4 regions of the Vagococcus sp. genome follow, and region 4 is predicted to be linked to each of the others. Evidence: predicted binding sites of a transcription regulator. Region 4 holds the regulator's gene; each other region holds the start of a gene.
What was found. The regulator NrdR, encoded in region 4, represses ribonucleotide reductase genes. The targets are predictions, from matches to a motif close to ACACNATATATNGTGT.
Positions count from the first base shown of each region.

Region 1: a site for NrdR is predicted at 1,556-1,571, ahead of nrdH (glutaredoxin-like protein NrdH). Genes of this name have one in related genera too.
Region 2: a site for NrdR is predicted at 1,539-1,554, ahead of ACTJFD_RS01745 (deoxynucleoside kinase). Genes of this name have one in related genera too.
Region 3: a site for NrdR is predicted at 1,043-1,058, ahead of nrdD (anaerobic ribonucleoside-triphosphate reductase). Genes of this name have one in related genera too.

Region 1 is NZ_JBQEIL010000001.1:102,364-105,581, forward strand. It holds gene feoB (ferrous iron transport protein B) at 1-851, opposite strand, end outside; gene ACTJFD_RS00495 (FeoA family protein) at 848-1,327, opposite strand; gene nrdH (glutaredoxin-like protein NrdH) at 1,681-1,914, shown strand; gene nrdI (class Ib ribonucleoside-diphosphate reductase assembly flavoprotein NrdI) at 1,917-2,285, shown strand; gene nrdE (class 1b ribonucleoside-diphosphate reductase subunit alpha) at 2,275-3,218, shown strand, end outside.
Region 2 is NZ_JBQEIL010000001.1:375,712-378,929, forward strand. It holds gene acpS (holo-ACP synthase) at 1-100, opposite strand, end outside; gene ACTJFD_RS01740 (deoxynucleoside kinase) at 123-827, opposite strand; gene ACTJFD_RS01745 (deoxynucleoside kinase) at 859-1,518, opposite strand; gene ACTJFD_RS01750 (DEAD/DEAH box helicase) at 1,659-3,218, opposite strand, start outside.
Region 3 is NZ_JBQEIL010000001.1:119,982-123,199, reverse strand. It holds gene ACTJFD_RS00585 (alpha-glucosidase/alpha-galactosidase) at 1-479, shown strand, start outside; gene ACTJFD_RS00580 (TIGR02328 family protein) at 570-938, shown strand; gene nrdD (anaerobic ribonucleoside-triphosphate reductase) at 1,211-3,218, shown strand, end outside.
Region 4 is NZ_JBQEIL010000006.1:67,124-70,341, reverse strand. It holds gene mutM (DNA-formamidopyrimidine glycosylase) at 1-597, shown strand, start outside; gene coaE (dephospho-CoA kinase) at 614-1,228, shown strand; gene nrdR (transcriptional regulator NrdR) at 1,350-1,808, shown strand; gene ACTJFD_RS07405 (replication initiation and membrane attachment family protein) at 1,833-3,218, shown strand, end outside.

The DNA of each region.
Region 1 (3,218 bases), on a different contig from region 4:
CATTTATTCGTAACAATCTTATCTATTTTATCACTCATACTTAAGCGATGTTCCGTTGATTTAAAAACACTTAACTGAACCACTTCATCAATCCAACGGTAGCGTTCATTCACAATCAAACTCACCACATCATCATCTAATATTTGTTCCGTTAATCGGCTAATCTCTTTAATTTCAGCATTTTTAGTCTCCGATAACGCCATTTTTTTCAAAACAAGTTCATCTGATTCAAAGTATTTAATCGTAAAAAAGCGTTTTTCTTGTGGCTCCACACTTCCTTCTAATATTTTTGAAATATCATACAGTGCTACTTCTAAACGGTCATCATAAATCGGGTGAACAGGAGGACAAGCTTTGGTAAGATGCTCAGCTAAATGGTGTTTTATTTCTTCAATACCTAGATTTTTAACCACGCTTAAGGCTAAAACCGGAACCCCCAATTTATAAGATAATTTTTCTAAATTAATGGTCGTCCCTTGCTTCTTGACAACATCCATCATATTTAATACCACAACAACAGGAATTCCTAATTCTAAAAGTTGCGTTGTTAAATATAAATTCCGTTCCAAATTACTAGCATCCAAGATATTTAAAATCATTTCTGGTTGTTCATTTAAAAGATAGTCGCGCGCTACCCTCTCTTCTGGCGAGTAAGGCGACAAAGAATAAATTCCCGGTAAGTCTTGAATCATGATGGTCGGGTGACCTTTTAAAGCCCCTGTTTTACGTTCAACAGTGACACCGGGCCAATTACCAACCGATTGATTTTTACCTGTTAATTCATTAAACAAGCTTGTTTTCCCACTATTAGGATTTCCAACTAGAGCAACTGACTTTCTTTCATTTTTCATTCATTTGCCTCTTTCTCAACTAGAATTAATTCAGCCTCAGCTTTTCGTAACGTTAATTCATAATTTCGCAGGGTCACTTCTAAAGGATCCCCAAGTGGTGCAAGCTTTTGTAATGTTATTGGAGTCCCTTTCGTTAATCCCATATCCATAAGACGACGTTTAATCGGGCCTTGTCCTAATACTTTAACGACTCTGGTCGTTGCGCCGACAGGTAACAACGCTAAAGTTGTCGTTTGCGACAAACCAACGTTTCCTTTTTTTACTACTAACATTTGGCTCGCAACTTGTGCATCCAATCCTAGTCTCGTTTCACCAAATAAAATAATGAGTGACTGTTGCCCTAGTCTTGATACAATATGAAGCGTTGTTCCTTCGATTAATCCTAAGTGACGGAGATGACGTTCTTCTTCTAAAGCACCATGAAACCCTACAAATTCATAGACTTGATTGACTTCACACGATAATAGCGATTGCATTTAAAAATCTCCTCTATCCTCTAATTCATTTATTCACATTGACTCCCGATTGATATTGATAACCATTCTCAATTGTTACTTATATTTTACGAGTTATTTTATTTTAAGTCAATGCCATTTGTGAATTTTTCCACTTTCTTTTTCACCATTTTGAAAGTTTTTGAAAACAGATGAGATTAACCTTAATAGGGCTTTCATCACAAAACATTGTGTGTCACCAAAACTTTAACACCATATATAGTGTTTTATCATTGACTTTTTTCTAAATCACGATATACTAATATTTATAATATTTAGTTTGAAAGAGTGATTCTTACAAACTTTGAACACATTAGAAATTGGAGTGGATTGACATGAATTTAATTACCTTATATACCAAAGATAACTGTCCTCAGTGCAAAATGACTAAAAAATTTCTAGCTGACAAAGGCGTTAATTTCCAAGAAATCAATATTGATACTGAACCACACTATATTGACCAACTAAAAGAACAAGGTTTTAGAAGTGTGCCTGTCATCACTACTGCAGACGAACGTGTCACGATTGTTGGTTTCCGTCCTGATCAATTAAGAGCCTTGGCGGTTTAGCTATGAAACTTGTTTATTTTTCATTGACAGGTCAAACTCGTAGATTTATTAAAAAGCTGGATTTTCCAACTTACGAAATCGATGCAAATAATCCTTTTTATGAATTGAATGAACCTTTTATATTAGTCGTTCCTACTTATGATGCTGAAGTCACTGAAGTAGTGAACGATTTTATTGAGTACAAAACAAATCAAAAACAAATACTTGGTGTCGCAGGAGGCGGTAATCGCAACTTTGCCGACCTTTTTATTTTTACAGCTAAGGATATTGCTCGTGACTATCATATCCCCTTAATTTTTGAATTTGAGTTTAGCGGCACTGATGAAGATGTTAAAAATTTTAAGAAAGTAGTGAATCAATTTGAGTCTTAAAGAATTAGAAGATATTACTTATTTTGAGTTAAATAATGAAATAAATCGTCCGGTTGATGAACAAATCCCTCTATTTAAAGATAAAGAAGCTTTGGAGGCTTTCTTTAAAGAAAACGTTGAACCTAATACAATGACTTTTCCAACAGCAATGGCTAAAATAAACTACTTAATCGAGCACTTTTATCTCGAGGAAGAATTTATTAGAGCGTATTCAGAAGATTTTATCGAGAAACTTTACGTTTACTTGGAAGAACAAAAATTTACGTTCAAATCTTTCATGGCTGCCTATAAGTTTTATTCGCAGTATGCGTTAAAAACAAATGACGGTACTCAGTATCTAGAACGTTATGAAGATCGAGTAGCTTTTAATGCTCTTTATTTTGCCAATGGTGACGAAGCGCTTGCCCTTTCTTTAGCAGAGGAAATGATTTATCAACGCTATCAACCGGCAACTCCTTCTTTCTTAAACGCTGGACGAAAACGTCGTGGAGAGCTGGTTTCTTGTTTTCTAGTTCAAGTGACCGATGATATGAATAGTATTGGTCGTTCTGTGAATAGCGCTTTACAACTCTCTAGAATTGGTGGTGGGGTTGGGATTACTTTATCCAATCTACGTGAAGCAGGTGCTCCTATTAAAGGTTTTGAGGGAGCAGCAAGTGGTGTTGTACCTGTCATGAAACTTTTTGAAGATAGTTTTAGTTACAGTAATCAATTAGGTCAACGCCAGGGTGCTGGTGTTGTTTACTTAAATGTGTTCCATCCTGATATTGAACAATTTTTATCAACAAAAAAAGAAAATGCAGATGAAAAAGTTCGAGTAAAAACATTATCTTTAGGTTTAATCGTACCTGATAAATTTTATGAGTTAACACGTAAAAATGAAGACATGTATTTATTTAGTCCTTATAGTATTGAACGTGAATATGGTGTTCC
Region 2 (3,218 bases), on a different contig from region 4:
CAGAATCTGTTAGAACACGACGAATAAAGGCAGGACGCTTTTCTATAATTTGTTGCATTCGTTCCAGTTCAACCAAATCAATCCCGACTCCTTTTATCAATTGACCACCTCTTTCACTTCATCTAAAAAATCCCTCGAACTTGATTTTTATCAGAGGTATACTGTGGCTCTTCTTCTAGGTTTCCAAGTTCGGCTAATTTTTCTTTTATCTGAACCATGACTTGTTTAGCAGCCTCTTCTTCTTCAATAAAATCAAATTGGTCTCCATCAATCTCTAATTTTGGACAAATGTCAAATTCTTTAAACCACTCATCATAGCGACGATTTAATTCTTGATAATAGTCATATAAAGAAGGATCATATGTAATCTGTTCATAAGAACGACCTCTTTTTTCGATCCTACGCAACATAGTTTCAAATGAAACCTTAATATGAATCATCAAATCCGGACGTTTTTTAGAAGGAAAATTTTCCAGTTCTTCCAACATATTATCCAAAAGTTCATCGTATACTCTAACTTCAATCTCAGAAGCTCTTCCTAAATCTGCATTAAGATGGAACAGCAAACTATCTTCATAAATGGAACGATCTAGAACATTATTTTTGTGTTGCAACGCCTTTTTTATTGTTGCAAATCGGCGATTTAAAAAATAAATTTGAAGTAAAAAAGCATACTTTTTAGGATCTGAATAAAACAAAGGTAAGACTTCATTATCCTCAACACTTTCATAAAAAGCTTCTGTACCAAGTTCTGCTGCTATCATTTTGGTTAAAGAACTTTTTCCCGCACCTATTGTGCCTGCTAAAACAATCACGACTTCTTCCATTCCCTTCGACATAGTATTAACTCCTTAACAATCATAAACCAAATAAATAGGTTTGAGTACTTTTAAGATTTAACTTTTCCTTCACTTGACGAATAATTTCTTTTTCAGCACTTTCATCTGTTAAAAAATTTAATTCTGCACTATTAATAATTAACTTTGGACTCTCTTCATAAGCATACATCCACTCACGATAACTTTTAGCAAGAAGTAAAAAATACTTTTCCAAATCAGCTTGATTTTCTACTTTTTCAAATGAACGTTGCCTTTTCTCTATTCTATTTAAAATTTCTTGATCTGATGCATCGATAAAAATAAATAAATCTGGCTGATAACCAATAGAAGAAAAAATATCAATCGTCAATAATTCAAATAATTGTTGGTAAAGAGTCCACTCTGAAGGTGTTGTTCTACCTGAATCATAAATCGCTTTAAAAAAAAGTAAATCATCATGTAAAGAGCGATCCATAATATAATAATCTGTTTGCATCGCTTCTCTAGCTTGACGAACACGGTGCTGTAAAAAAGACATTTGTAATGTCAATGCATAACGTTTCGGATTTTGATAATACATTGGTAAAAACTCATTATCTGAGATATTTTCCATATAAATAGGTAAATCCAACTCTCTAGATAATAGTTCTGCTAACGTCGTTTTTCCAACACCAACAGCACCAGAAATAAATATTTTCAACTTTTGGCACCTCTCTCAACACACTATATATTGTATACTTCTATCATTTTAATACAACATATAGATTTAAGCAATCTTTTTTACAAAAAAAATCATGCGTCGCTTTCGCAACTTGCATGATTTCAAACGCAATGAGCAATCTAGTTAGATTTATTGCGAATAACAAAGCCTCTACTCTTATCACGACTTTGTTTATTATTTGGTTTTCCTTGATTACTATTGCTATTTCCTTGATTTTCACTTGGTTTATTATCACGTTTGCGACTACTATTTCGGTTGTCACGATCACGATTTCCACCACGACCATCACGGTTACGACCACCGTCACGATTACGGTTGTTATTACCACCGCTACGGCGATTGTTGCCACCGCGGCCTCCACCACCGCCTCCGCCACGTTTGTTACGTGATGGCAATGGACGTTCTGGTGTGATTTTCACTGGGACTTCGGCTGCATCATCTTTAGCAATTTGTTTGATTAAAAGTGCTGCAATATCTTCAGCTGAGAAGTTTTCCAATAAATCACTTGCTGCTGCTTGGTAACGTTCTAATCCGTTTTCTTGCAACATTTCTTTAATATCTTCTAAAGAAGCACCAATTTGTCCTTCAAATGCTTCTTTTTTAGATGGTGGGCTTAATGGTGTCATTTTCTTTTTAGTTAATTCTTCAATAACATGTAGGTAACCCATTTCGTTAGGTGTTACAAACGTAACTGACATTCCTTCATTACCCGCACGACCTGTACGACCAATACGGTGAATATAACTTTCAGGATCTTGTGGAATATCGTAGTTATAGACATGACTCACTCCAGAGATATCTAACCCACGAGCTGCTACGTCTGTTGCCACTAAAATGTCTAATTCGTTATTTTTAAAGGCACGTAAAACACTCATACGTTTGTGTTGTGGTAAATCACCATGGATTCCTTCTGCTTTATAGCCTCTTAGTTCTAGACCTCTAGCTAATTCATCCACGCGACGTTTCGTACGTCCAAAGACAATCGTTAATTCAGGGTTTTGAACATCAAACAAACGAGTCATTACATCAAATTTTTCAAACTCTTTACAACGAACATAGTATTGGTCTATTAAGTTTGCTGACAATTGCGTCGCTTTAATTCGAATGTGTTCAGGTTTGTTCATGAACTTGACACCAATTCGCTTAATACTATCAGGCATCGTTGCTGAGAATAATAGTGTTTGACGATCTGCTGGAACTTTAGAGATAATACTTTCGATATCTTCTAAGAATCCCATGTTTAACATTTCATCTGCTTCATCTAAAACTAATGTTTCAACAGTGTCTAATTTTAGTGTACGACGTTTAATATGATCAAGTAAACGACCTGGCGTTCCTACAATAATATGTGGTTTGTTTTTAAGGGCACGGATTTGACGGTTAATGTCAGCTCCTCCATAAACCACTTGTACTTTAACTTTTTTGTCTCGGCCTAAACGGAATAATTCTTCTTGTGTTTGGATCGCTAATTCACGTGTTGGTGCAATCACTAACCCTTGTAATGCTCCGCTCTCTGCATCGATTTTTTGTAACATTGGTAAACCAAAAGCCGCCGTTTTACCCGTTCCTGTTTGTGCTTGACCAATAACATCTTTACCTTCAAGTGCTAATGGGATTGTTTCACTTTGGACTGGTGTTGCTTCTTCAAAACCGGCCGTTTCAATTGCTTTTAGTATATT
Region 3 (3,218 bases), on a different contig from region 4:
CATTAGATGAATATTTACGTCGATGTGAAAAACAAATTATTGATTGGGAAAAACAAAGAGATGAAATTGTTCATAATGGTGATTTAACTCATACACGTAGTAGTGAATATGCCTCTTATATTATGGACGCAATAGTGACGGGTCAACCGACGATGATTGCTGGTAATGTGTTAAATCATGGGTTGATAACAAATTTACCGACAAATTGTTGTGTTGAAGTTCCTTGTTTAGTTGATAAAAATGGGGTGCAACCAACGTATGTTGGTGATTTGCCAACACAGTTAGCAGCCTTGAATCGTACTAATATTAATGTCCAAGAATTAACAGTTGAAGCAGCCGTTAATTTTAGCCGTGAAAAAATCTATCAAGCTGCTCTCCTAGACCCACATACAAATTCAGAGTTATCAATTACTGAGATTAAAAATTTAGTGGATGATTTGATTGAAGCGCATGGTGATTATTTACCCGATTATTTCTAAAAATGATAAAAAAGATTGTAATGGATCAGGCCATTACAATCTTTTCTTTTTTTAGTTATAATCAAAGAAAAGAGTTGGAGGTAAAATAACATGAGATTATGGCATGAGCGATTAATTACTAAATTACCTAGGCAACAATTATTGGGGCAGCATCGTGAATGTTGTGCTTTGCGAGGGAATGGCTGGGGGAAGAAACATCAAACAGTGAACTACGTTTTTGATGTTTCACCCTATTATTTATATGGCTATCATTTATTGGTTATGAATGAAATGGAGCGGCGTGGCTATCATCCTAATCAGATTTGGTATGACAAGAACTATCGTGGTCAGAAGTGTGCTTCCTACTCAAATTTAGCGATTGAAAGTCTCTCAGTTCCTATTTATTCAAAACATGATGCCGATTATTTAGAAGAGTGTTTAACGAATTTAAAAGGAAAAGGTATCGATCTTTCGATTTGAAGAAGTGAAAAACAGTTTTATTTGTGAATATAAACACTTTTTTGTTTTTATTTTATTTTTTTAAAATATATTTGATATGTAAGCGGAAAGAAAGCTTGACACTAACACAATATGTAGTTGTCAAGTCTTTTTTTGATATTTTTTAACACTACATATAGGTTGATTAAGCTAACTCTTTAGGCTATGATAGATAGCGAGGAACGTTAAAGGAGTGGAGATTTATGATAGAATTCGATAAAGTTAATAGCAAATTAACTACTGAAAGTGCTAAAATGAACAAAATTCAAGTCATTAAGAGAGACGGTCGTGTTGTTGAGTTTGATGATGCTAAAATTACAAATGCGCTAGCTAAAGCTGAGGAAAAAATTAATGGTGAGTTGACTAGTGTTGCCAGTAAAAAAATAGATCGTTTAGTTGAGATGATAAACCAAGAAATTCATCAACGTTTTACGCAAGATATAAAAATTTATGAAGTGCAAAATATTGTAGAGCATATCTTGTTAGACAATCGTGAATATCTTTTAGCCGAAGAGTATATTAATTACCGAACTCGTCGTGATTTTGCTCGTAGTCGTGCAACCGATATCAACGTTGCAATCGATAAATTATTAAATAAAGATAGTCGTTTAGTCAATGAAAATGCAAATAAAGACAGTGATGTTTTTAATACACAACGTGACTTGACAGCCGGGATTGTCGGCAAGTCAATTGGTTTGAAATTACTCCCATCACATGTGGCAAATGCTCATCAAAAGGGTGACATTCATTACCATGATTTGGACTATCATCCCTATTCGCCAATGACAAATTGTTGCTTGATTGATTTTAAAGGCATGTTAAATAATGGCTTTAAAATAGGGAATGCAGAAGTAGAGTCTCCTAAATCAATTCAAACAGCAACGGCTCAAATCTCACAAATCATTGCAAATGTGGCTTCTAGTCAGTATGGGGGTTGTTCAGCCGATCGGATTGATGAGTTTTTAGCTCCTTTTGCTGAAAAAAACTATGAAAAACATTTAAAAGAAGCTCGTGAATGGATTGAAGATGAAGCTAAGCATGATGAATATGCGAAAGCAAAAACAAAAAAAGATATTTATGATGCAATGCAAAGCCTAGAATATGAAATCAATACGCTATTTACATCGAATGGGCAAACGCCTTTTACTTCACTTGGTTTTGGTTTAGGAACTAACTGGTTTGAAAAAGAAATCCAACGTGCGATTTTACAAAACCGTATCAAAGGATTAGGTGAAGAACATCGAACGGCGATTTTCCCTAAATTAATTTTTTCAATTAAAGAAGGAGTCAATCGTCAACAAGATGATCCAAACTACGATATTAAAGAATTAGCGATTGAGTGTGCAACAAAGAGAATGTATCCTGATATTTTAAACTACGATAAGATTGTTGAATTGACGGGTAGTTTTAAGGTGCCGATGGGGTGTCGTTCTTTCCTACAAGGTTGGAAAGATGAAAATGGTGAGGAAGTTAATTCAGGTCGAATGAATTTAGGTGTCGTGACGTTAAATTTACCAAGAATTGCTTTGGAAACAGCTCAAGATAAAGATAAATTTTGGAGTCTATTAGAAGAACGATTAGAAATTGTTAAAGATGCCCTCGTTTTTCGTGTGAATCGTTGTTTGGAAGCTAAGCCAGCCAATGCGCCAATTCTTTACCAACATGGTGCTTTTGGTCCACGTCTAACGAAAGATGACTCAGTGAATGAATTGTTTAAAAATCGTCGTGCAACAATTTCATTAGGTTATATTGGGCTTTATGAAGCGGCCTCTTTATTTTATGGTGGTGAATGGGAGAAAAATCCAGATGCGAAACAATTTACTTTAGATATTTTGAAAAATTTAAAAGCTCATGTTGACGAGTGGTCAGATGAATATGATTATCACTTTAGCGTTTATTCCACACCTAGTGAAAGTTTAACCGATCGTTTCTGTCGTTTGGACCATGAAAAATTTGGTGAAATAGAAAATGTAACAGATAAAGATTACTACACAAATAGTTTCCACTATGATGTTCGTAAAAACCCAACCCCATTTGAGAAACTAGATTTTGAAAAAGATTATCCTAAATATTGTTCAGGTGGGTTTATTCATTATTGTGAATACCCAGTTTTACAACAAAACCCGAAAGCTTTAGAAGCAGTTTGGGATTATTCTTATGACAAGATTGGTTATTTAGGGACTAATACACCGATTGATCATTGTTATGAATGTGATTTTGAAGGTGATTTTAATCCAACAGAACGTGGCTTTGAGTGTCCTC
Region 4 (3,218 bases):
AAATTTGATTATGTTCAACCAGATACTTCGGTTACGAAACATACGCATGTTCGTTTCATCTTTACCGATCATACCGAACTTAGATATCTAGACGTTCGCAAATTTGGAAGATTAACACTCTTACCCAAAAATACAGCCATGGATTACAAAGGCATCAAAAAATTAGGACCAGAACCTACTCCTGAAGAATTTTTACTCGAGTCCTTTAATCAACAACTAAAAAAACATCATAAAGCAATCAAACCATTACTTTTGGATCAGACACTTATTACAGGGTTAGGTAATATTTATGTTGATGAGGCTCTATTTAAAGCTAAAATTCATCCTGAACAAACAGCGAACACTTTGACCTTTGACGAAGTTACTCGTCTTCACGTGGCAATTATCAACGTTTTAGCTCAAGCTGTCGAAGCGGGCGGGACAACAATCAGAAGTTATAAAAATGCGTTAGGTGAAGCAGGAACTTTTCAAGTTAATTTAATGGTTTATGGAAAAACAGGTGAACCTTGCCCAAACTGTGGAACGGAAATCACGAAAATTAAAGTGGCTCAAAGAGGAACACATTTTTGTTCCCTTTGTCAGAGAATTCATCTGTAAGAAGGAGACATGCGACATGACTTATATTTTAGGATTAACTGGCGGTATTGCATCAGGAAAAAGTACCGCGAGCCATTATTTAAAACAAAAAGAAATTCCTGTTGTTGATGCCGATAAGATTGCTCGTGAAGTTGTTGCTATCGGGACTCCTGGACTGAATGCGATTATCAAAGTATTTGGACCTGATATTTTACTGAATGATCAGACACTAGATCGGAAAAAATTAGGAACGATCGTTTTTAATGATGCTAAAAAGCGTCGTTTGCTAGACGAGTTACTTGCAGAATATATTCATCAAGCTATTCTTTTAGAAATCTTAAACTTTAAAAAACAAAAACAGGCCCTGATTGTACTTGATATTCCACTTCTTTATGAAGCTAAATATGATCAACTGGTCGATAGTATCATGGTGGTCTGGGTTGATCATCAGACTCAAATTTCAAGATTGCGACAACGTGATAAACTAACCTTAAAAGAGGCAGAGAAAAGAATTATGAGTCAATGGCCACTTGATAAAAAAGCTAAAAAGGCTGATTTTATTATCGATAATTCCGACGCTACTGATGTTACCTTTATGCAACTAGACAGGTGGCTCAAAAGCTTTGGTGAACAAAAGGAAAAGATGGATTAACTCCTCTTTTCCTTTTTACTTTACTAGCTTAGTAAAGGGTATCCCTTACACTAAAAAACATGCTATAATGTGAATAATATCAAGTGGTATAAACCATAAAAGAAAAAAAGAGGTGTTACTCATGCAATGTCCTAAATGTCATTATAATGGTTCAAAAGTAGTAGACAGTCGTCCAGCAGATGAAAGTCGCTCTATTAGAAGAAGAAGAGAATGTGAAAAATGTGCTTTTCGTTTCACAACATTTGAAAGAATCGAAGTGACACCATTACTTGTGATCAAAAAAAATGGTGCACGTGAAGAATTTAGTCGCGATAAAGTCTTACGTGGTTTAATCCGTTCAGCAGAGAAACGTCCGGTCTCTATGGAACAGATGGAGCAAGTCGTTGATAATGTTGAAAATAGAATTAGAAACCTAGGTGAAAATGAAGTCTCTACAATACTCATTGGTGAGTTTGTTATGGAGGATTTAGTTAAACTAGATGAAATTTCTTATATCCGTTTTGCCAGCGTCTACCGTCAATTTAAAGATATGAGTGTCTTTTTACAAGAACTACAAGAAATTATAGAACGTGATAAATAAGTAAGCTTAAAGGAGTGTCTTTCAGTGACAAATGCTTGGGAGAAATTAAAACCAAAAGACCAATTCAGTATTCGTTTGACTGGTGGCTACAATGAGGTAGATTATCAAACGTTAACACTACTTTATCAACCATTAATTGGTACAACAGCATTTTCATTATTGACCAATTTGTTACATCATTCAAAAGTGAGAACCAAAGAGAGTGTCGAGCATGCTTTTCTATTTGACCAACTCGACATTGGTTTACCTAATTTTTATGCTGCACGTAGTCGATTAGAAGCGATTGGCTTATTAAGAACTTACACTCGACAAATAGATCAAGGACATCATTTTATCTATTTAATTATGCGTCCTGTTAGTCCAGAGCTCTTTCTGACTGATGATGTCATGGCTCTCTTACTATTAGATAAAATTGGTGAAAATAGTTTTAAACAATTAGTTCAACTTTTCAAAACTAAAACCGATGATTTGACAAGTTATTCTGAAATTACTCAGAATTTTACTGATGTTTTTACATTGGATAAAAACTTATTAAGTCGTGAAGAACCTCAAATAAATAGCGCAAAAGAAGCTTTAAAAACAACAGAAACTCTTGAAAGACCGAAAACGATTAATCTTGATAATCGATCATTTGATTGGGATTTCTTTCGTCAGTTGATGGATAAACTACCTGTAAATCTAAACAACATGACCAATCAATTCAAAAAAACAATTGATACCTTTCATTATCTCTATGGAATAAATGAACTTGAGATGCAACAATACGTTATCTCTGCCCTAGATGTTGTGACCAACCAAGTTAACTTAAAAGATTTAAAACAACTTATTTATCGTGATTATCATAATAAAAAGAAACAACAAGAAACAACTTCTTTGAAACAAGAAACACTCCAAACCGAGAAAGAACAAAATACTTTTAGAAAAAACACGCTGAAACGTGAAAAATATACCGCTGAAGAGATTGAGGTTATTTTATCATGCGAACACATCGCACCACTGATTTTTTTAAAGTCAATAAAAGAACAAAAAGGTGGATATGTTGCTAATAATGAGCGATGGACCGTTGAGAACATCAGAAATCAATCCGGCTTACCCGATAGTGTTATTAATATGTTAATTCACTATTGTTTAGTCGGTCGAGATGAGACGTCACTTAATCAAAATATGATGAATTCTATTGCGAATGATTGGGTACAAAAAAAATTGTTTTCACCAGAAGCTGCGCTAAGTAAAGTTAAAGAATATCAAGAAGAAAGCCAAAATAAATACAACCGTAAAACGAATTACTCAAAAACAAATGGAAAATCAATACGACAAGAAACACTGCCTGAGTGGGCTAAATCGGATGAAGCTCGTGTTGAAACGCCATTGTCGAGTGAAGAACAAACTTTCTTTGAAGAACAATTGAAA